2 regions of the Williamsia herbipolensis genome follow, and region 1 is predicted to be linked to the other one. Evidence: riboswitches for the same ligand, from Rfam matches in the RefSeq annotation. Region 1 holds a riboswitch; the other holds the start of a gene.
The links. Region 1 has a riboswitch for cyclic di-AMP ahead of OG579_RS04470 (C40 family peptidase). Riboswitches for the same ligand answer to the same signal wherever they lie in the genome.

Region 1 (10,864 bases):
AGGGAGACCGGGCTCCGCAGACCCGACCAGGCCTCACCCAACAGCGCGAGGGTGTCGATCTCGAGCAGTGCCGCACCCTGCGAGATCGGAACGGCAACGCCCGGAGTCGAGTACACGCCGAACACCCGCGACGCCTGCCGGAACCGGTCGAGGGTGATCAGGAGTGCGCGGCCGTCGGGGCCACCCCGCACCGGCCCGACTGCGGCCGCCGCGGCGATGGTCGACACACCCGCTCCCCCCGGTCCCAGCACGAGGTGGACCGGCGCCAGATCGATCAGCCCTCGACTCGCTTCTTGAGTTCCTTGAGGGCGACGTCGGTGATGGCCTTCTCCGCGCGCCGCTTGAGCGCTCCGATGATCGGGATCGCCAGGTCGACCATCAGTTCGTAGGTCACCTTCGTCGAGCCCGACGTCTGCTGGACGAGGGAGTACCGACCCTGCTGGGCGGTCTGCAGTTCGCTGCTGATCAGGTCCCACTCGACCGCGTCGCCGGTGGGCGCCCAGGTGTACGACAACTCGTAGGTGTCGCGTAGGACCCCGGCGTCGAGGCGGAAACGCACCTGCTTGGCACGCCTGCCGTCACCGGGATCGGTGACGGTGACCTCGTCGGCCGCCGACACCCATTCGGGGTAGCGCGCGAAATCGGCGATCACCGCCATGATCGCCTCGGCGTCGGCGTTGATGACTATCGATTGTTCGGTGCGGTCGGCCATCGACTCACCCTCTCCCCACGGCCGGTTCCCCGGCCGCTCGTCCGGCTTCGAGGCGGTCCTTCACCTCGGTGGACATCGCGCGTCCGGCGACGCGTCGACGGTGGTTGGCCGACGCCAGCCATGCGGCGCGGCGGCGCGCGGAACCCTCGGCGACACCGTCGTCGGTCTCGGCGGGTTCGGCGTGCATGAAGTAGTGCAGGACGAAACCGTCGAGCACCTCCTCGAGCCAGACCTCCATGGTGCCGTTCGCACCGCCGGAGATCGACCACCGCATCCCCTGTTCGACGCGGTCCTCGACGACGGTGAGGTGCAGGTCGGGCCACCAACGCCGCCACCGCGACCGATCGGCGAGGACCCGAGGAGCGTCGTGTGCCGACGCGGCGACGAACGTCTCGTCGGCCACCTGGATGCTGCTCACCGCACTAGCTTCACACATCGACCCCGGCACACACACCGCAGCGTGCCGCATCCGCGCGGCCGTCCGCGACGGGTCTGTGTGGCGGTGGACATCGGTTCGCGGTCCATGGATCTACAGCAGCTGCATCAGTCGAGCGGCCATGGAATCCCACTGCCATTCGGACACAACGACATCGCGCCCCGCGGCGCCCATCGCGGCCGCATGTGGCCGATCGGAGAGGATCGCACAGATCGCCAACCCGACGGCCGCGACGTCGCGACCGTCCACCACCGTGCCGGTCACGCCCTCGCGCACGGTCTCGGGTGCACCGCCGGAGTCGCCGGCGACGACCGGCACGCCACACGCCGAGGCCTCGAGGAACACGATGCCGAGCCCCTCCACGTCGAGTCCGCCCCCGCGGGTCCGTGTGGGCATGGCGAAGACGTCGGCGGCCGCGTGGTAGGCCGGTACGTCCTCCGACGCCACCGATCCGGTGAACACCACGTGCTCGGCGACGCCCGCCTCGCGGGCCCTGCGTTCGAGCGTCTCGCGGTACGGTCCGCCGCCGACGATGAGCAGCCGGGTGCCGGCGACGTTGCGCCGGATGTCGGCGAGCGCGTCGATCAGGGCGTCCTGCCCCTTGCGCGGGACAAGTCGTGACAGACACAGCACCACCGGAGCGTCACCGAGATCGTGACGGTCCCGGATACGTTCGCGCGCAGCATGATCGGGAACGAAACGCCGACTGTCGACCCCGGGGGGCAGGTGTTCGAGCGCGGCGTCGGCACCGAAGGCGGCGGCGAAACGGTTGCGGGTGTAGCGACTGACGTAGGTCACCACGTCGGCGTGGGAGCCGATGTGGCCGAGCACCTGGCGGGCCACGGGGAGCATCGACCACCCCACCTCGTGGCCGTGTGTGCTGGCCACGATCCGCCGCGCGCCGCCGGCGCGGAGATGGGGGGCGAGCACCGCCAACGGTGCCGCCGCGCCGAACCAGACCGTGTGGATGTCGTGTTCGGCGATGAGGGCGCGGGCCCGTCGCGCGACCGCCGGAGTCGGCAGCATGAGGCTGGTGCGGTGGCGCACCACGGTGAACGGTTGCGCCGCGTCGAACGCCTCGCAGTCCCGCCAGCGCGGCGCGTAGACGACGATGTCGCGCGCGGGCATCCGCTCCACCAGATTCAGCAGATACGACTGGATTCCGCCGGCACGCGGCGGGAAGTCGTTGGTGACCAGCAGGGTTCGGTTCATCGATCGCTCGCGCGTCACCGTCGGGCGGCGTCGCGCAGCCACTGCTGCCAGCCGGAGATGACCGCGGCGCCGGGACCGCCGAGAGCGGCGGTCATGGCCTGCGCCTGTTGGGCCGGGGTGCTCGGCCCGCCCGCGAGGGACAGATAGAGCTTCTTCAGATCGGCCGCGCCGTGCGTCTGCGCCACGTAGGCCGCGAACGACCATGCGGTCTGATACGCGATCGGCGCCCCGGCCCCGGACACCGCGAACGCGTCGTCGGCGGGCAGCCCGGTCGGCACCGATCCGGCGGCGACCTCGGCCATCAGGTCGGGCGCGGCGTCGCTGATCGACCGGTAGGTGCCCGCGCGTCCCACGTACTCGGCGACGCCCTCGGTCACCCAGGTCGCCGCGGTCGGTTTCGTCGACGTGCGGGCGGCGACGTGTGTCAGTTCGTGTCGCAGCACCACGTCCAGAGCGGGCCCGGGCAGTCCGGTGATCGCGCCGGGGGTGAACACCACACGCTGGCCCACCGTGTATCCGCCCACCGCGTCGTCGGAGGCCGAGACGGTGGCGGCCGCAGCGGCGCTCGCGTCGGCCGGCGCACTGCGCGACAGGGCGGAGAAGACCGTGGTCGAGTCGGTCGCGACGACGACGGTCCGGCGCGGCCAGTCGGGGCCCCAGAACGCCGCGACCGCGGCGACCGCTCCCGGCATCGCCGACTGCAGGCGTGCGCCCAGCGCGCGACTGCCCGGGTAGTCGAGCACCACCGACTGCTTGCCACCGGTCGCGACACGACGCGCGGCCACCCCCGGGAAGTCGAAGAACTCCGGCGGTGGGGCGGCCGAGGTCCCCAGCAGCGGCCCCGCCTGGCCCACGATCTTCCAGTCGTCGCCGTAGCGCGCGAACACGAGCGGGTCGGTGACGGTGACCGGCGGCTCGTCGACTCCGGCGAGGGCGTACCGCAGGACGGTGGGGACGACCCAGGAATCGGAGCTGCCCGCGTCGTCGAGTCGGGACTGCACCGCCGCGGGGAGCAGTTGTTCGCCCAGACCGCCGGAGCTGGCCGGGTCGATGCGGTACTCGAGCGTGGAGAGTCCGACGTCGTGGATGGCGGTGCCCTCGGCGACGAGGGTCTGGCGGAACGCTGGGGCGGCGGTCACGTCGACCAGTGCCCCGATCGCGTTCGCGTCACCGGCTTTCTGTGCCGCGCTCAGCTTCGCCAGCGTCGCCTGCACACCGTCGGTGCGCTGTTGTTCGAAGACGTTCTTTGTCTGCGACGTCGGTGTCGTGGTGTCGCCACCCCCGTCACCGCAGGCGGCCAAGACCAGCAGTGCGACCGCGATCGGGACCGCACCCCATCGGCGCGTCACCGTCAGTAGCGCCGGGCGGAGTTGTACGGGCCGGCCTGGTCGATCGGCACGACCTTCACCGGGACGCCGAACGTCGAGGCGTGCACCACGTACCCGTCGCCGACGTACATGCCCACGTGGGACGCGTCCGGGTAGTAGATGATCAGGTCGCCGGGCCGCAGATCACCACGGGCGACCGGCGTTCCCCCGGAGAGCTGGGATTCGCTCGAGCGCGGCAGGGTCTCGCCGGCCTGCTTGAACGCCCACACCATCAGTCCCGAGCAGTCGAACTGGGTCGGTCCGGTGGCGCCCCACACGTAGGGGTCGCCGATGCGGGTGAGCGCGGCCTGCACCGCGACGACGGCTGCGGCGGTGCCCTTCGGGATCAGGGACGGGTCGAAGTCGATGTTCGGCCCACGAAGGGCGGCGAGCTGCTTGCCGGTGAGCGATTCGTAGATGGCCTTGACCTGGGCGATCTGGAGCTGCAGATCGCTCTGCTTGGCCTGCAGGTCGCCTCGGGTCCTGTCGACGGCGGCGAGGGCCTTGGCGGCCGAGTCCCGGGCGGCGACGGCCTCGGCGCGGGCCGCGGTCGCCGAGGCGCTGGCCGACTTGTAGGCCCGCAGGTCGGACGAGGTCTGACGCGAGACCATCTCGAGGCCGGACATCTGGTCGAGCAGTGACTGCGGGGAGTCGGAGACGAGCACGGCGTAGAGACGGTTCACGCGTGCACCGCGGTAGCTGGCGCGCACGAGCGCGTCGACGCGGTTCTGGAGTTCGTCGAGTCGTGACGACAGACCGTCGAGAGTCGCGGTGGCCTTCGCGGCACGGGCATCGGCGGCGGCGACATCGCGACGTCGCTGGCCGAGCTCCTCCTCGGCGCGGTGCATGGCCTCGGCCGACTTCTCGGCCTCGCGTCCGAGGGAGGTGTAGCGGGTCAGCAGTTGATCGGGCGAGCGGGGTGCGGGCTCGGCGCCCGCCGGTGTCGCGAGGGTGACGGCGAGGACCAGGGCGACCGCGAGCACGAGGGTCATCTGGACCGCCGAGATCGCACGCGCCATCGCGTTGTCGCTCACCACACGCATTCGTCGACTCACCACTTCCACCACACCGGTTCCCGGTTTCACGTCACCCGAGGGGCAGTCCGCACAACCGGGAGGAGATCAGCGCCCCCCGCCGTCCGCCGGGAAGGATACGGGTCGCCGAACCCCCGCGAGGGATGTTCGGTGACAGCCGGATCGACCGACGGCCGGATGTCTCTCAGTAGCGACGAGCGGCGTAGAAATCCATCGACTTGAGGCTGGCCTTCTGCACCGGCACACCCTCGGTGCTCGAGTGCACGATCATGCCGTTGCCGATGTAGAGGCCGGCGTGCGAGCCGCCGTTGAAGATGACCACGTCGCCGGGGCGCAGGTCGCTCTCCGACACGGGACGACCGCCGCCGAGCTGGCCGTAGCTGTCACGCGGGATGGTCTTGCCGGCCTGCTTGAACGACCAGTAGACGAGACCGGAGCAATCGAAGGCGCGGGGACCCGCGGCGCCGTAGACGTACGGCGAGCCGATGCGGGTGAGCGCGGCCGACGCGGCGCGCTGACCGAGAGCGCCGTTGCGTCCGAACAGATCGGGCGACGACTCGGGGCCGTTCGGCTTCGGCTTGGCCTTGAACTGCGGCGGGATCTGGTTCTCGGTGATGCCGGGGATCTCGAACGTCCCGATGCCGGGGACGGTCACCGGGGCGGCCAACGCGGGTCCTGCCCCCATCGCCACGGTGCCCAGGGTGATCGACCCTGCGATCACAGCTCCTCGCGCCGTCTTGAGACCGGTGCTGGGCTGTTCCAAACGATGTTTCGCCACGAAGCGAGTTCTCCTCAGATCTTCCTCGACCGCCTACCGGGTTAGCTGTCGGATTCGGGCCGGAAGACTGGCCCTACCCCCGTGAGAGCGCGCGGACGTGCGAGATCTGATCCCGACCGGCCGCTCGAACACACGGAGGATTCACCCCGATCGGACTGGGTCCGAAGTGATGGTTCCCCGATTCGCCCCTGGGGGCGATTGAGCGGTGACCTCGCGATCCGCGACTTGGCGTCGCGGGACACCCCGCAAGGTCTCGGAAAGGTTACGAAACCGTACGTCGATCTGTCCACCGGGACACGAGTTCGGCGCGTTGCCGCGTGAAAGGTCAGCCTGCGCGTAGTTCTCGCACGTCAGCGAGGTGCTGCGAGTCGTGACCACGCGTTTCGGTGACGATCGGTTCGCGACGCGCGGACGGGCCGACCAGTCCCAGGCCGACGAACACCTCGACGGCGTCACGGACCGCGTCGACGTCTCCGGCGGCCGGCGGCGGCACCGAGCGCAGACCATCGGTGCTGTTCACCGCAGTGGGCAGTCCGACGAACACGGTCATCATGCAGCCGTCGCAGGACCGGGGACGACCGGGGCACGTCGCGCAGTCGATGTGCATTGTGATCTCCATCTCATTTGTGCCGGGAAGGCGTTCGGGCGGAATGCAACGGCGTCGAGCTGTCCGATCCGCGGTCTCTCACCGGTGTCGGCCGGTATGACGGGGACGCTAGACACCCCCTCCGACAACCCGACCGCGCTCGCGGCTCCGGGCGTGGTTGTCGGGGTGTCGAACTAACGTTCGCCTCATGCGTCACCCTCATCACATGGGCACCGCCGAATCGACGACGTCGTGACCGCCGCCGACGTCGACGACCGCGGCGTGCAGTTGGCCTTCGACGAGATCGGGGACCTCGGCAACGACACCCCGTTACGGGAGACGACCTTCGTCGTGGTGGACCTCGAGACGACCGGCGGCAGCCCGGTCGCCGACCGCATCACCGAGATCGGCGCGGTCAAGGTGCGCGGAGGGGAGATCCTCGGCGAGTTCGCCACGCTGATCGATCCGGGATGCGCCATCCCCCGGCACATTGTCGCCCTCACCGGCATCACCGAGGCGATGGTCTACCGGGCCCCGAGGATCGAGGAGGTGTTGCCCGCGTTCCTCGAGTTCGCCGACGGGTGTGTGCTCGTGGCGCACAACGCCCGCTTCGACACCGGCTTCCTGCGCGCCGCCGCGACGGCCCAGGGCCGACCGTGGCGGTTCCGTCGCGTGCTGTGCACCGTCACCCTCGCCCGGCGGGTGTTGCCGCGCGACGAGGCGCCGACGGTGAAGCTCTCCGCACTCGCCCGCCTGTTCGCCGTCGGCACCACCCCGACGCACCGCGCCCTCGACGACGCCCGCGCCACCGTCGAGGTGATGCACGCCCTGTTCGAACGGGTGGGCAACCTCGGCGTCCACACCTATCGCGAACTCGTCGAGTTCCTGCCGGGTCTCACCACCGCCCAGCGCGCGAAACGCACCATCACCGACGGTCTCCCGGCACGGCCCGGGGTCTACCTCTTCCGCGGTCCCTCCGGTGAGGTCCTCTACGTCGGCACCGCCACCGATCTGCGCCGACGGACACGGCAGTACTTCACGGGCTCGGAGACGCGGCCGAGGATGCGCGAGATGATCTCGCTCGCGACCCGGGTCGATCACGTCGAGTGCGCCCACCGGCTCGAGGCCGGGGTCCGGGAACTGCGACTGCTGGCCGCACACGCACCCGCCTACAACCGCCGTTCCAAGACGCCGCACGCCGGGTGGTGGGTGGTGCTCACCGACGAGGCTTTTCCCCGCTTCACGGTGAGCCGCCGTCCCGGCGAGGTGTCGGTGGGGCCGGTGCGGGTGCGCTCCGACGCCGCCGCCCTGGCCGATCTCGTGGCCGACGTGTGCGGGTTGCGGACGTGCACACGGCGGATCGGGGCGTCGGGTCGGCACTCCTGCGGGCTGACCGATGCCGGCCGACGACCGGTCGGCGGGTGTCGCGGCGCCGGCGCCGAACCGGTGAGCGCAGAGGAGTACGCACCGGTCGCGGCGCGCGCCCGGGCGATCCTGGTCGGCGACGACGACTCGCCGTTGGAGTCGGTCCTCGACCGCCTCGACGTCCTCGCCGCGGCGGAGATGTTCGAGACCGCGGCACGCCTGCGCGACCAGCTGTCGACGACGCTGTCGTCGCTGGAGCGCTGCCAGCGGCTGGCGTCGCTGTGCGCGATCGCCGAGCTGGTCGCCGCGCGGTCCGACGGCGCGGGCGGATGGGAACTCGCGGTGATCCGCCACGGACGCCTCGCCGCCGCGGGGGTCGCCGTCCGCGGGGCCCCGCCGGTGGCGATAGCGGAGGCGTTGGCGGCGTCGGCCGAGACGGTGGTGCCCGGTCCGGGTCCCCTGCGGGGGGCAGCGGCCGAGGAGGCCGCCCTGGTGCACGCGTGGCTCGTGACGCCGGGTACGAGGATCGTCTGCAGCACAGAGGGTTTCGTCATGCCTGTGCGGTCCACGGCCCGGTGGTCGCAGTGGCGTGACCGGGCGGGCGCGGCGCGGTCGCGATCACGGGAACTGCTGTCGCTGGCGGGCTGATCGCGTTGTCGCGGACGATCGGGGTCCGCGGCGCCATAGACTCGGACAGATGATCACGGCCATCGTCCTCATCTCCGCCGACGTCCACGCCATCGACGAGACCGCGCAGGCCGTGGCCGACGTCGAGGGCGTTCGCGAGGTCTACTCCTGCGCAGGCGACGTCGACCTCATCGCGACGGTCGCGGTCCGCGACCACGAGCAGATCGCGGCGGTCGTCACCGGCACCATCAACAAGCTGCCCGGGGTACGCCACACCGCGACCCACATCGCCTTCAAGACGTTCTCCAGCTCCGACGTCGACGCCGGGTTCTCGATCGGCGAGTGACCGTCGGCGGCGGGCGGCGAACTAGCTGAACGCCGCCCACCGCGTCAGCAGATCGGCCGCCGCACCGCTGTCGATCGCCCCGGCCGCCCGCGTGATCGCGGACTCGATGCGGCCGTAGAGGTCGTCCTCGCCGAGTGCGACGGTGTCGGACCGGGCCTCGGCGGCGAGATCGTGGGCGACGATCGCCCCCGCCGCGTTGAGGAGCACGGCGTCGCGCACCGGACCGGGACCGCCCGCGACCAGATCACGGGCCACCCCGGCGTTGTGCTCGGCATCGCCACCGCGCAGGTCGGCCGGATCGCAGCGCGCCACCCCGATGCGGGTCGGGTCGAATGTCGACACCTGTACCGAGCCACCCGCGGCGACCCATACCGTCGAGGTCGTCGTCGTGGTCAGTTCGTCGAGACCGTCGTCGCCCCGCACCACCAGGACCGAGTTGCCCCGACGCGCGAAGGCCTCGGCGACGACCGGCGCCAGATCGGCGAACGCACACCCCACGAGCCCACTCGAGGGCTGCGCCGGGTTGGTGAGCGGGCCCAACACGTTGAACACAGTGGGGATGCCGATCTCCTTGCGCGGAGCGGAGGCGAATCGCAGCGCCGGGTGGAACACCGGCGCGAAACAGAAGCCGATCCCCAGTGTCGCGACACTGCGGGCGACGTCGTCGGCGCGCAGGGTGATGTCGACACCGAGTCTCTCCAGCACGTCGGCGCCACCGCTGCGCGACGACGCCGACCGGTTGCCGTGTTTGACCACGGGGACCCCCGCCGCGGCGACCACGATCGACGCCATCGTCGAGATGTTGACCGTGTTCGACCGGTCACCGCCGGTGCCGACGATGTCGACCGCCGGCCCGTCCACCGCGACCCGCACCGAGTGCGCGAGCATCTCCGCGGCGAGCGCGTTGAGTTCCTCGGCCACGGGTCCCTTGATCTTCAGAGCCACACCGAAGGCGGCGATCTGGGCGGCGGTCGCGTTGTCGGACATGATCTCGTTCATCGCCCAGCGTGCCCATCCGGCCGACAGGTCGCCGCCGTCGGCGAGTGCGCCCAGTACCGACGGCCAGGTCGCGGCAGCGGACTCCACGACACCGGACTGAGCGGCCGTACTGCGGTCACCACGGGGATTCATGACGGTGAGCGTATTCGTCCCCCCGAGCGCCCGACACGCGCCGGTTGGGGCGACCGGTCAGGACTCCGGCCGCTGGAGCACCTGCCACCCGAGCACGGTCCCGTCGTGGCGGGCACCGAGGCCCGCCATGCGCGACCGCTCCTGCGAACAGTGCAGCGCGTCGACGAGCTGCGTGCGCGCCAACGCGACACGCTCCATGCCGGGCCCCGACTCGACGTCCGGACCGTCGATGCCGTCGGCGTCGACGACCTCGTAGCCGTCCTGCGCCGCGGTCTCCGCGACGGCCTCTAACTGTTCGGACGGCACCACCAACAGGTGCCGCAGCACCGCCTGGTCGGGCTCGCGCCACGCCGAGTCCGCGAGCACCGACGAGGCCGCCGCGGTGTCGTCGAAACACTCGGCGACGACGACGAGATCGGGATCACCCGGGGCAGGCTCCGATGCCGCCGCCGAACCACCCCGCAGGCGTCCGAACAGGCGTTGCAGACCCCCGGTCTCAACCGGGTGTCCGTTCAGGTCACGGGCCATGAGCAGCACTCCTCGATCATTTGCGACATTTTCTCCCACCCAGCTGGTGTTCGGTTACTACGAACCGTCATACTTCAATCTGTGACTAGCGCTGCAGGTACCTCGGGCACAGCCATCACCTCGAGGGTGCACTCTCTGAACCGTCCCAACATGGTCAGCGTGGGCACCATCGTCTGGCTGTCCAGTGAGCTCATGTTCTTCGCGGGTTTGTTCGCGATGTATTTCGTCGCCCGAGCGAACTCGGGTGGCAACTGGCCCCCGGAACCGACGGAGCTGAACCTCTTCCTGGCCATCCCGGTCACGGCGGTGCTCATCCTGTCGTCGGTGACCTGCCAGATGGGCGTGTTCGCCGCTGAGCGCGGTGACGTGTTCGGTCTCCGCCGCTGGTACATCCTCACTTTCATCATGGGCGCGTTCTTCGTTGCCGGTCAGGGCTACGAGTACTACCACCTGGTGCACGAGGGCACGACGCTGTCGTCCAGCGCCTACGGGTCGGTCTTCTACATGGCCACCGGTTTCCACGGTCTGCACGTCATCGGCGGTCTGGTCGCCTTCATCTTCCTGCTGATCCGTACGAAGCTCAGCAAGTTCACCCCGGCGCAGGCCACCGCGGCGATCGTCGTGTCGTACTACTGGCACTTCGTCGACATCGTGTGGATCGGCCTCTTCGCGACCATCTACTTCATCCGGTGATCCGACGCCGAGACATCTCGGCCGACGATCGCGCTCGCAGCCCGCAACC
Region 2 (10,864 bases), 1.7 Mb from region 1:
GAGAGCACGCGGGTGCGTCCGAGTCCGAGTTCGAGCATGACTGCGGACACATCGTCGAGGTCGGACTCCGACTGCAGCGAATCGGAGTCGATGTGGTTCGGGACGAGACGCGGGTCGTCGGCCGGGGCGGCCAGGACGTCGCCGGGCCCGAGATCCCCGGGGGCGATCCGCTGCGACCACGGCACCCACTGCGGCGCGGTGAGCGCATCGGAGCCGGGCAGCAGTGCGATCTCGCTGACGGTGATGTCGATGTCGTCGCCGGCGTCGACCGGCGGACAGGTCGCGAGCACCGAGCACCAGACCCAGCCGCGGTAGCCGGTGATGTCGGCGGCGAAGTAGTGCGACACGGTGCAGTCGCCCTCGACGACAGCTTCGATGTGCTCGCCCACCGCGCCCTCGCCGGAGGCCTCGACGGCCTCACGCGCGATGTCGACGGCGGCGATCAGGCGCGCCTCGAGATCGGCTGTCGACGTCGACCGGTCGGTCGGCGAGTCCTCGAACGCGGCGTCAGCACCGTCCACCACAGTATTCACACCGTCATTCTGCCGCATCGGACGCCGACACCCGCGTTGCGGGTTGGTCGCGATCGGAGCGATAGGGAAGAATCGGCACGGTGAACCGGCCCGGAGAGCGTCGCGGAGTACGTCCGCGTGTGCGGCGCGCGCAGGCCGATCCGGCGGCTCCCACCGACCGCTTCGTGGGGCCCGGCGACCGGCCCGCCGGCGAACATCCGGGCGCTGCGAACTATCCCGTCGACGGGCGTCGTCGCGTCCCGATGCCGCCACGCCCCTCGACCGCACCCCGTACCTCGGCCTACCGGCCGCCGCCCACGCACAATCCGCACCTCGACCCGCTCGACGACCGCGTGGAGCGCGACCACCCGCCGGAGCCCGAGCGCGGCACGACGAGGGACGGTTCGCGCGCGATGCCGCGCAAGCTCACCGTCACCCGGGTCGCCGCCCTGCGCGGGCGCGAGCTCACCTCCAAGGGCATCGACAAACTCCACCGCGCCGCCACCGCCGACGGCGCCGATCGATCGGGCCTCACCGCGCTCACGTTCCCGGTGATCCTGAACAACGCCGTCGACGCCGCGATGACCGTCGCTCTCGCCAACACCCTGTTCTTCGCCGCGGCGAGCGCCGAGTCGAAGGGCAAGGTGGCGCTGTACCTCGCGCTGACCATCGCCCCGTTCGCACTCATCGCGCCGCTCATCGGTCCCGCGCTCGACAAACTGCAGCGCGGGCGTCGCATCGCGATGGCCACCACGTTCGGGATCCGGGTCCTGCTGGCCCTGCTCATCATGACCAACGCCGGGTGGGACCCGGTGAAGGACCAGTTGACCTACGACCCGTGGGTGCTCTATCCCTGTGCGCTGGGTCTGCTGGTGCTGTCGAAATCGTTCGGTGTGCTCAAATCCGCTGTCACACCGCGTGTTCTGCCGCCGAGCATCGACCTCGTGCGCGTGAACTCCCGCCTGACCACGTGGGGACTTGTGGCCGGCACGGTCATCGGCGGCGCCACCGCCGCACTGTTCGAGACCATGCTCGGCCAGGTGTTGCCCCTGCACGTGCCGGGCGCCATGGTGTGTCTGGCCTTGCTCGCCATCGCGGGCGCGGTGTTCTGCATGCGCATCCCGGCGTGGGTGGAGGTGACCGCGGGCGAGATCCCCGCGACGCTGGCCTACCACGGCGAGCCGCCCGCCCGCCCCGGCACCGACCGCAAGGAACGCAGCTTCACGCCCGCGGCACTCGCCGCAAAGATGCGACAGCCGTTGGGACGCAACGTGCTCACCGGCCTGTGGGGCAACGGCACCATCCGCGTCCTCACCGGCTTCCTCACCCTGTACATCGCGTTCTGGGCGAAATCGAACCAGAACTCCCACACCGGCTGGATGCAGTTGGCGTTGCTCGGTGCGGTCGGTGCGGCCGCGGGTGTCGGCAACTTCGTGGGCAACGCGACCGGTACGCGACTCGAGCTGCGGAACCCACAGAAGATCGTGGTCGCGGTGACCGGCGCGAGCCTCGCCGCCGCCGTGCTGGCCGCGGTGTTCGGATCCATCCTGTTCGCCGCCCTGGCCGCACTCGTCGCCTCGGGGACGAGCGCCATCGGCAAGGTGTGTCTCGACTCGTCGATCCAGGACGACCTGCCCGACGAGTCGCGCGCCTCGGCGTTCGGCCGATCGGAATCGGTTCTGCAGCTGTGCTGGGTGATCGGGGCCGCACTCGGCGTGCTGCTGCCCTCGACGCTGTGGATCGGTTTCACGGTGGTGTCGGTGCTGCTGGCGCTGGGGATGTCGCAGACGTTCTTCACCTACCGCGGCGCCACCCTGGTCCCCGGGTTCGGTGGACGGCGCCCGGCGCAGACCCAACCCACAGGCGCCATCGACCTCGACCGCCTGGCCACCCGCCGCGTGCGCGTCGAGTCACACGAGAAGAACGGACTGTAGAGCCCCGTGTTCAGACTGAGCTCCGGCGAGAAGAAGTTCGTCGCCATCATCGCGATCATCGGTGTCGTCTTCGTGGCGGTGGTCGCGGGCGGCGTGTTCGCGCTGACCTCCGGCCACGAGGAGGAGGCGCCCTACCTGCAGGCCACCACCGGCAAGACACTGGTGAAGGTGCAGCCGACGATCCTGTGCGACATCGACCTCTCGAACTGTCGCAAGGGCGCCGAGGGCACCTTCGCGCGCGAGCTGCCCGTGCCGGTCGGTGAGCAGGCCATCATCTCGGTGTCGCAGGGCATCGCCGACGCCCCGTGGGCACTCACGATCGAGTACCTGACCCCGAAGGGCTTCGAGCAGGAGCCGCCGGTGTTCTACGCGCCCAACGAGCGGTTCACGTTCACCGTGTCGTCGACGAAGGACAAGATCGTGTCGAACGTGGAGGTACGCCTGCCCTCGGGTCGCACCGACGCCGGCGGCGCACCCATCACCCGCGGCTTCTGGTCGCTCAAGACCCTGCCCCCGAACACTCCGATGCCCCGCGAGGCGCAATCAACCGGGGCTGGCGCGGGCGATTCCTACCAGAACACCATCGGGAGCTAGTGCTCGAGCTCCCGGGCGACGGCGCGGACGACCTCGGAGATGCGCTGTGCGGTCTTGCGATCCGGGTAGCGGCCGTGACGGAGGTCGGGCTGCACCTTGCCCTCGAGCAGGGTGATGAGATCGGCGACCATGCCGTGCAGCTCGTCGGGTGAATGACGCTTGGCGGCAGGCTCACGCGCGGCGGCGGCCTCGCGGGCGTTCTTCGCGACGCTCGGGGCCGGTTCCAGCACGGTCACCGACAGCGCCTGCGGGCCGCGACGTCCCGCAGCCATGCCGAACTCGACCTTCTGGCCCGGTTTGAGGCCCTCGACGCCCGAGGGCAGCGCACTCGACCGCACGTAGACGTCCTCCCCACCCTCCTGGGACAGGAAGCCGAAGCCCTTTTCTGCGTCGTACCATTTCACCTTGCCGGTAGGCACCGTGCTCACCTTCACATCGTCGTAGCGTCTCGAGTCGTCGGCCCGGGGAATGCCCTGGCACGACGAAAGCGCACCGAGGTGGAGACATCAGTCCCACTCACCGACGCGCTACTCCACCATTCTATGCCCTCGTCGTCGACTGATTTGCCCGCACGGACTCCATCACCACCGACGGCGGGCGCCGATGCGCGCCCGACCGGCGCGCTGCTCTACCGTCGTGGGTATGCCATCGGCTTCCCGGAACCGGCTGCTCTACGCAGCGCTGATCTTCTTCGCGATCGGCTTCGCGGCCACCGTGACGATGTTCGCCGTCCCCGCACTCGACGACGGCACGCGCGCGCCCGCCCTGGTGTACCTGCTGACCCTCGGCCTGCCGATCGGCTTCGTTCTCGCGCTCGTGTTCGCCCTGCGTTCCGGGCGACGGCACCGATGACGAGGACACCGACGAGGGGGCACGAATGAGGGGATACCGATGACCGTGACCGTGACCGATCTGCGTCCCGCCGCCGACGGCGACGCCCTACGCAGCGCATACAGCTGTTTCCCGTCGGGGGTCGTGGCGGTGTGCGCCGAGATCGACGGCGTCGCGGTGGGCATGGCCGCGAGCTCGTTCGCCACGGTGTCGCTCGATCCCCCGCTGGTGTCGCTGTGCGTGCAGCACACCTCGAGCACCTGGCCGAAGCTGCGCGACGCCCCGTCGATCGGGGTCAGTGTCTTCTCCGCCGGCCAGGACGCGCTATGCCGCCAGCTCGCCGGCGCGGCCGATCACCGCTTCGACGGCGTCACCCCCGCGGTCACCGACTCGGGCGCACTGTTCGTCCCCGACGCCGCCGCGATCCTCTCGTGCACCCTCTACAACGAGATCCCCGCCGGCGACCACAATCTGGTGCTGCTCGAGATCACCGCGCTCGACGCCGACCCCGACATCGAGCCGCTGGTGTTCCACGCGAGCACGTTCCGGGCCCTCGAGGCCCGCGCCTGACCCCCGCGCGACCTCGCGGCCGTCGACGTGACCGTCACTCGCGGTCGGAGCTGGCTACGCTGGTGTCATGACAGCCATCGCCCTGGGCATCCCGCTCGCCGTGCCCGGCGTCTCGGGCGCGGCGGTCGACACCGAGGGCATGCCCACCGAGGGTCCGATGATCGACACCTTCGGTCGTGCCGCCCGTGACCTGCGCGTCTCGCTGACCGATCGCTGCAATCTGCGCTGCACCTACTGCATGCCGGCCGAGGGCCTCGACTGGCTCCCCGGCGACGCCGTTCTCTCGGCCGACGAGATCATCCGGCTCATCACCATCGGTGTCACCGAGCTGGGCATCGAGGCCGTCCGGTTCACCGGCGGTGAGCCGCTGCTCCGCAAGGACCTGCCACGCATCGTCGAGGCCGTCTCGGCACTGCCCGGGCACCCAGAGACCTCGGTGACCACGAACGGCCTGGGACTGCGTCGTCACGCGAGGGCACTGGCCGACGCGGGGTTGAGCCGGGTGAACGTCTCCCTCGACACCCTCGACCGCGATCGCTTCGCGGCCATCACCCGCCGCGACCGCATCGCCGACGTGCTCGACGGTCTCGCCGCGGCCGCCGAGGCCGGCCTCACGCCGGTCAAGGTGAACGCGGTGCTCCATCCCGACGGCGGTCTCGACGACGCCCCGGCCCTGCTGGCCATGTGCCTCGAGCACGGCTTCTCGCTGCGGATCATCGAGCAGATGCCGCTCGACGCCGAGCACCAGTGGTCGCGGGCGGACATGATCACCGCCGATCAGGTCGTCGAGCGGCTCTCGCGCGACTACGTTCTCGTGGCCGACACCGCGCCACGCGGATCGGCACCGGCGCAGACGTGGATCGTCGACGGCCACCACGTCACCCATGCCGACGGCACCGTCACGCCCGCGCGGGTCGGGATCATCGCCTCGGTGACCCGCCCGTTCTGCGGCGACTGCGACCGCACGCGCCTCACCGCCGACGGTCAGCTGCGCACCTGCCTGTTCTCGACCACCGAGACCGATCTGCGCGCACTCCTGCGCACCGGCGCCGACGACGCCGCGATCGCACTGGCCTGGCGTGGCGCGACCTGGGGCAAATTGCCCGGGCACGCCATCAACGACCCCGGGTTCCTCCAGCCCACCCGTCCGATGTCCGCGATCGGCGGATGAGCGTCGACCGCGGCACCGTGGCGGTGCAGGTGCGCTACTTCGCGGCGGCACGCGCAGCCGCCGGTCACGACGAGGAGACCGTCGAGATCGGGTCGTCGGCGACCGTGGGCGACCTGGAGTCCGCTCTGGGGCGCGAGAACCCGGCGTTGGCGCAGGTCCTGCGGCGATGCACCTACCTGCGCGACTCCGTCGCCGTACGCGACCGTTCCCTGCCGGTCGCCCCGTGCGCCGTGATCGAGGTTCTACCACCGTTCGCCGGTGGCTGAGGTCACAACTGCGTATCTGTGAGATCCCGACTGCGCGACCACTTTTCGAGTGTCGACGGAACCATTCCCACCCACGTGAATCCATGCCCGATCCGCGCTGTGACCTTGTTCACATCACGGGGCGATAACGGATCGGACACGGACCGGCTATCAGCGCTGTGGCCTGCGATGACGACCGAAACGCGTTCGTCATACATGGCGACACGTCCACTCGTTCGTCATGCGAAGGTATGACACACCTGAGACGACCACGTAGCGTCTCGTTCGGCTGCACCTGTGGCCACACCCGAAACAACATGTTCTGTCTGCCGCGCCAAACCTCGTTCCGTGGACAGAGCCTCCAGAGACACACTTCAGGAACGAGGGCGGGGGACCCACCTCCGACATCGACGGTCACGACCGCCGGCATCGGAAACGGAGCTCGTCATCAATGACGAGTCCCTCGGGGTGAAGCTCCGCCTCGCGGAGCCGGGCAACCTCTCAGCCCGAACCCGACAGCTGACTTCGTCGGCGCGTGGAGAGAGGAAACAACAGCTCTATGTCCGGACGTCATCGCAAGCAGTCATCCGCCACCCGTACCGTCGCCCGAGTGGCCGTGACCTCCGCCGTTCTCGGCGGTGGCGCCACCCTCCTCATGGGAGTGGGCAACGCCTCGGCCGCCACTGATGCAGAGTGGAACCAGGTCGCACAGTGTGAGTCGGGCGGCAACTGGGGAATCAACACCGGCAACGGCTACCAGGGCGGGCTGCAGTTCAGCCAGAGCACCTGGGCCGGCCACGGCGGCACCCAGTACGCACCCACGGCCAACGAGGCCACCAAGGAGCAGCAGATCGCTGTCGCCGAGCGCGTGCTCGCCGGCCAGGGCAAGGGCGCATGGCCCGTCTGCGGCACCGGCCTCGGCGCCCCGACCCCGCGTACCGCCCCGACCGACGTGCCGAAGCTCCCCGAGTTCAAGGCACCCGACTTCAACGGCAAGGCCTCGGCCCCCGTGAAGTCGCTGGAGGAGGCCGCACCGGCCAAGACCACCGCCGACGTCAAGAAGCAGGTCGACGAGGCTGTCGCCAAGCCCGGCGTGAACCCGGCCATCGCCGCGTTCTGGGAGCAGGCCAAGCGCAGCGGCTTCCAGCTCGACGCCGGACAGATCGCTCTGTTCAACCAGAACAAGGGACTTCTCCCCCTGCCGTGATCTCCTGACACGGCTCGCAGTCGAAGGGCCCCGCACGTGACCTCGCCGTCCGTGCGGGGCCCTTTTCCATTCCCAGACCGTGCCGAAACTCCCGCCGAGCGGGCCGAAGATGTCCGCCGAACGTGCCGAGACGTCAGGCCGAGCCGACCCATTCGTCGGTGCCGTCGGCGAAGACCTGGTGCTTCCAGACGGGCAATGCCTCTTTGACGTCGTCGACGAGGCGGGCACAGGTGTCGAAGGCGGCGCGACGGTGGTCGGCCGCGACCGCGACAACCAGAGCCGCGTCGCCGATCACGAGATCACCGACGCGATGCGAGACCGCGATCGCGCGGACCCCGTCCGATTCCGCGGCGACCTTCGCGACGACCTCGGCGACCACGTCGCCGGCGGTGGGGTGCGCCGAGTAGTGCAGTGCGCGCACATCGCGACCCCCGTCGTGGTTGCGGACCGCGCCGATGAACCCGACGACCGCGCCCGCGGCACCGCCGGCGGCGTCGACCACGGCACGCTCGTGGTCGGCGAGGTCGATGGGCGCGTCGGTCACGACAGCGCGTGCGACGACCGCGGCCATCAGTGGTCGCCGCCGCGGATCTGATCGAGGGCGTGGGCGAGCACCGGGTCGAGGACCGCGAGACCGTCCTTCACGCCGCCGGTGGAGCCGGGGAGGTTGACGATCAGGGTCGAGCCGGCGATACCCGCGGTTCCACGCGAGAGGATCGCGGTGGGCACCTTGTCGACACCCGCGGCGCGCACGGCGTCGGCCAATCCGGGGATCTCGCGGTCGAGGACGGCCCGGGTCTGTTCGGGCGTCAGGTCGGTGGGGTGCAGTCCGGTGCCGCCGGTGGTGATGATCAGCGACACCTGCGCCCCGACGGCGGCGCGGAGCGCGTCGCCGACACCGTCCCCGTCGGCCACCACGACGACGTCGTCGACCTCGATGGACCGCTCGGAGAGCCAAGCGGCGATCACGGGCCCGGTCCGGTCGGCGTAGACACCGGCCGCGGCGCGGGTCGAGGAGACGACGACGCGCGCGGTGTGGGCGGTCATCGCGACCAGGTGCCGCGTTTGCCGCCGGACTTGGTGAGCAGTCGGATATCGGTCATGCTCGCCCACGGATCGAGTGCCTTGACCATGTCGTGCAGAGTCAGACCGGCGACGGCGACGGCGGTCAGCGCCTCCATCTCGACACCGGTGCGATCCGACGTCGCGGCGGTCGCGGTGACGTCGATGCTCTCGGCCGCGATCGTGAAGTCGACCGTCACCGACGAGAGCGCCACCTGGTGGCACAGCGGGATCAGGTCGGGAGTGCGTTTGGCGCCCATGATGGCCGCGATGCGCGCAGTCGCGAGGGCGTCGCCCTTGGCGAGCGCGCCGTCGGACAGGGCGTCGATCACCTGGGCGGTGGTGCGGAACGTCCCACCGGCGACGGCGACACGGTCGCTGACCGACTTTCCCCCGACATCGACCATGCGCGCGGCACCGGTCGCATCGATGTGCGTCAGACCGGAGGCGACGGGATCCCCGGGGAGGTCGTCACCCGGTGATCGCGGATCAGACACCGATCAGCGGTTGGGCGTGGTCTTGGCGTGCGTGTACGGCAGCTGGTCGACCGGCAGCGGGAACTCGACGTCACCGAAGGGCGACAGCGCTCCGGAGATGCTGGCGGCGAACTCCGACACGGCGTGCTCGTGATCACCCTCGTCCGACTGGGGCCAGCCGTTGTCGACGTATCTCTTCTTTTCAGCCACGGCGATCATTCTGCCATGGGAGCGGTCCCTATCATCGGTGGGATGAGTTCTGGGGATCGACGCGACGGCTCGATCGATGCCGCAGGTCCCGGCGGGCTCGCGGCCGACCTCGGCGCACGCACCGACGACCAGCTCGTCGCGTTGATGGCGGCGCGCCCCGACCTCGCCAGTCCCCCACCCGCGGGCACCGCGGTCCTCGCTCAGCGCGCCCTGGCCGGACCGTCGATCAACCTCGCGGCCGACGACCTCGATCTGCTCACGGTGGCCGTGGCCGAGCAGACGATCCGCCTCGGCACCGACACCGATCGCCGACGCATCGGTGTCCCCACGTCGGTCGACGCGGTCGTCGGGGCGCTCGACGGGCGGGCCGAGAAAGACGACATCGTCGCGCGACTCGATCTGCTGCGCACCCGCGCGCTCGTGTGGGGCACCGACACCGAGCTGATGACCGGCGCCCACACCCCCGCGCTGCTGCCCACCCGGGCACTGCATCTCACCGGCCCGTTGGCCGATCGGACCCTCGCCGACATCGCCGAGACGCTGTCGTCGGTGAGTGAACGCGAGCGGGAACTGTTGGACACCCTGGCAACAGGGTCGCCGCTGGGTCGCACCCGCGACGCCGCGCCCGACGCCGACCCGCAGCGCCCCGTGCCGCGGCTGGTGTCGCTGGGTCTGCTGGCCCGCGTCGACGACCAGACCGTCGAGCTCCCACCTGTCCTCGGACAGTTGCTGCGTGGCGAGAAGCCCAGCGAGCCACACGATCTGCGCGAGCCCGCCCTGGTCCCGGTGACCGGGGCACGGAAGTTCACCGTCGCCGACGTCGAGGCGGCCGCCGGTGGCGAGGCCCTGGAACTGCTACGCCACCTCACCGACACCGTCGACGCGCTGGGCACCACGCCGGCACTGGTGTTGCGGGCGGGCGGCCTCGGCGTCCGGGAGCTGCGCAAGCTGAGCAAGACGACCGGGATCGACGCCACCCGACAGGGTTTCGTGGTGGAGCTGCTCGCCGGCGCCCGATTCATCGACAGCGGATTCCCCGATCCGCCCCTGGAGAGCGGCGAGCCGGCGTGGGCGCCGACGGTGTCGGCCGACCCGTGGCTCCACCAACCGCCCGAGCGGCGCTGGTTCGCCATCGCCGACGCCTGGCTGACGTTGCCACGACGGCCCTGGCAGATCGGCGAGGCGAGCACCGAGGGCGCACCGATCCCCTCGCTCGCCGGTGACCTCTACGACGTCTCGGCGGTGGTCGAACGGCGAATGGTGTTGACCGCGTTGGCCGCCGGCGCGACCGGCAAGTCGATCGACCCCGACGCGTTGATGGCCCTGATCGCCTGGCGACACCCCCGGTGGCAACGACGACTGTCCCGGCGGCTCGTCGATGCCACCCTGGAGGAGGCGCGCGCACTGGGTCTCGTCGCGCACGGTGCCCTGACGGCGTCGGGCCGCGCCCTGCTGACGATGGCCGAGCGCGACGTCACCGCGGTCGACGTCGACAAGCCGGTCGTGGCCGCGATGGCCAAGGCGCTGCCTGACCCGATCGACTTCTTCCTCACCCAGGCCGACCTCACGGTCACCGCGCCCGGACCGCTCACCGCAGAACTGTCGGCCGAACTCGCGCTCGTCGCCGACCTCGAATCCGGCGGCGCCGCATCGGTGTATCGCGTCACCGACACCTCGGTGCGCCGCGCCCTCGACACCGGGCGCACCGGCACCGAACTGCTCGGATTCTTCACCGCGCACTCCAAGACCCCGGTGCCACAATCGCTCGAGTACCTGATCGACGACGTCGCGCGGCGCCACGGTCAACTGCGCGTCGGTGTCGCCTCGTCGTTCATCCGGTGCGAGGACGCGACGACGCTGGCGGCTGTGCTGTCCTCGCCGGTCACCGAGGCGCTGGCGCTCCGGGCCCTCGCCCCCACGGTCGCGGTGTCGCAGGCACCGTTGCGGCAGGTGCTCGACGAACTGCGCGCGGCCGGATTCGCACCCGCGGGCGAGGACAGTGCGGGCGATCTGGTCGACCTGCGTGAGCGCGGCGCGCGTGTGCCCATCCAG

Region 2: another riboswitch for cyclic di-AMP. It lies ahead of OG579_RS18510 (transglycosylase family protein); the one in region 1 lies ahead of OG579_RS04470 (C40 family peptidase).

What each region holds. Positions count from the first base shown of each region.
Region 1 covers NZ_CP108021.1:982,548-993,411, forward strand. Annotated here, with positions in the region: gene OG579_RS04440 (ArsA family ATPase) at 1-251, opposite strand, end outside; gene OG579_RS04445 (SRPBCC family protein) at 275-712, opposite strand; gene OG579_RS04450 (hypothetical protein) at 717-1,130, opposite strand; gene OG579_RS04455 (glycosyltransferase family 4 protein) at 1,242-2,360, opposite strand; gene OG579_RS04460 (hypothetical protein) at 2,375-3,709, opposite strand; gene OG579_RS04465 (NlpC/P60 family protein) at 3,712-4,785, opposite strand; gene OG579_RS04470 (C40 family peptidase) at 4,946-5,539, opposite strand; cyclic di-AMP (ydaO/yuaA leader) riboswitch at 5,555-5,754, opposite strand; gene OG579_RS04475 (hypothetical protein) at 5,865-6,092, opposite strand; gene OG579_RS04480 (DEDD exonuclease domain-containing protein) at 6,378-8,138, shown strand; gene OG579_RS04485 (Lrp/AsnC family transcriptional regulator) at 8,188-8,463, shown strand; gene trpD (anthranilate phosphoribosyltransferase) at 8,485-9,594, opposite strand; gene OG579_RS04495 (hypothetical protein) at 9,652-10,122, opposite strand; gene ctaE (aa3-type cytochrome oxidase subunit III) at 10,204-10,815, shown strand.
Region 2 covers NZ_CP108021.1:3,976,436-3,987,299, reverse strand. Annotated here, with positions in the region: gene OG579_RS18550 (DUF3027 domain-containing protein) at 1-446, opposite strand, end outside; gene OG579_RS18545 (MFS transporter) at 776-2,446, shown strand; gene OG579_RS18540 (DUF2771 family protein) at 2,453-3,040, shown strand; gene OG579_RS18535 (cold-shock protein) at 3,037-3,459, opposite strand; gene OG579_RS18530 (hypothetical protein) at 3,683-3,892, shown strand; gene OG579_RS18525 (flavin reductase family protein) at 3,932-4,441, shown strand; gene moaA (GTP 3',8-cyclase MoaA) at 4,581-5,612, shown strand; gene OG579_RS18515 (MoaD/ThiS family protein) at 5,609-5,878, shown strand; cyclic di-AMP (ydaO/yuaA leader) riboswitch at 6,269-6,407, shown strand; gene OG579_RS18510 (transglycosylase family protein) at 6,417-7,064, shown strand; gene OG579_RS18505 (molybdenum cofactor biosynthesis protein MoaE) at 7,198-7,635, opposite strand; gene OG579_RS18500 (MogA/MoaB family molybdenum cofactor biosynthesis protein) at 7,635-8,111, opposite strand; gene moaC (cyclic pyranopterin monophosphate synthase MoaC) at 8,108-8,623, opposite strand; gene OG579_RS18490 (hypothetical protein) at 8,627-8,821, opposite strand; gene OG579_RS18485 (helicase-associated domain-containing protein) at 8,855-10,864, shown strand, end outside.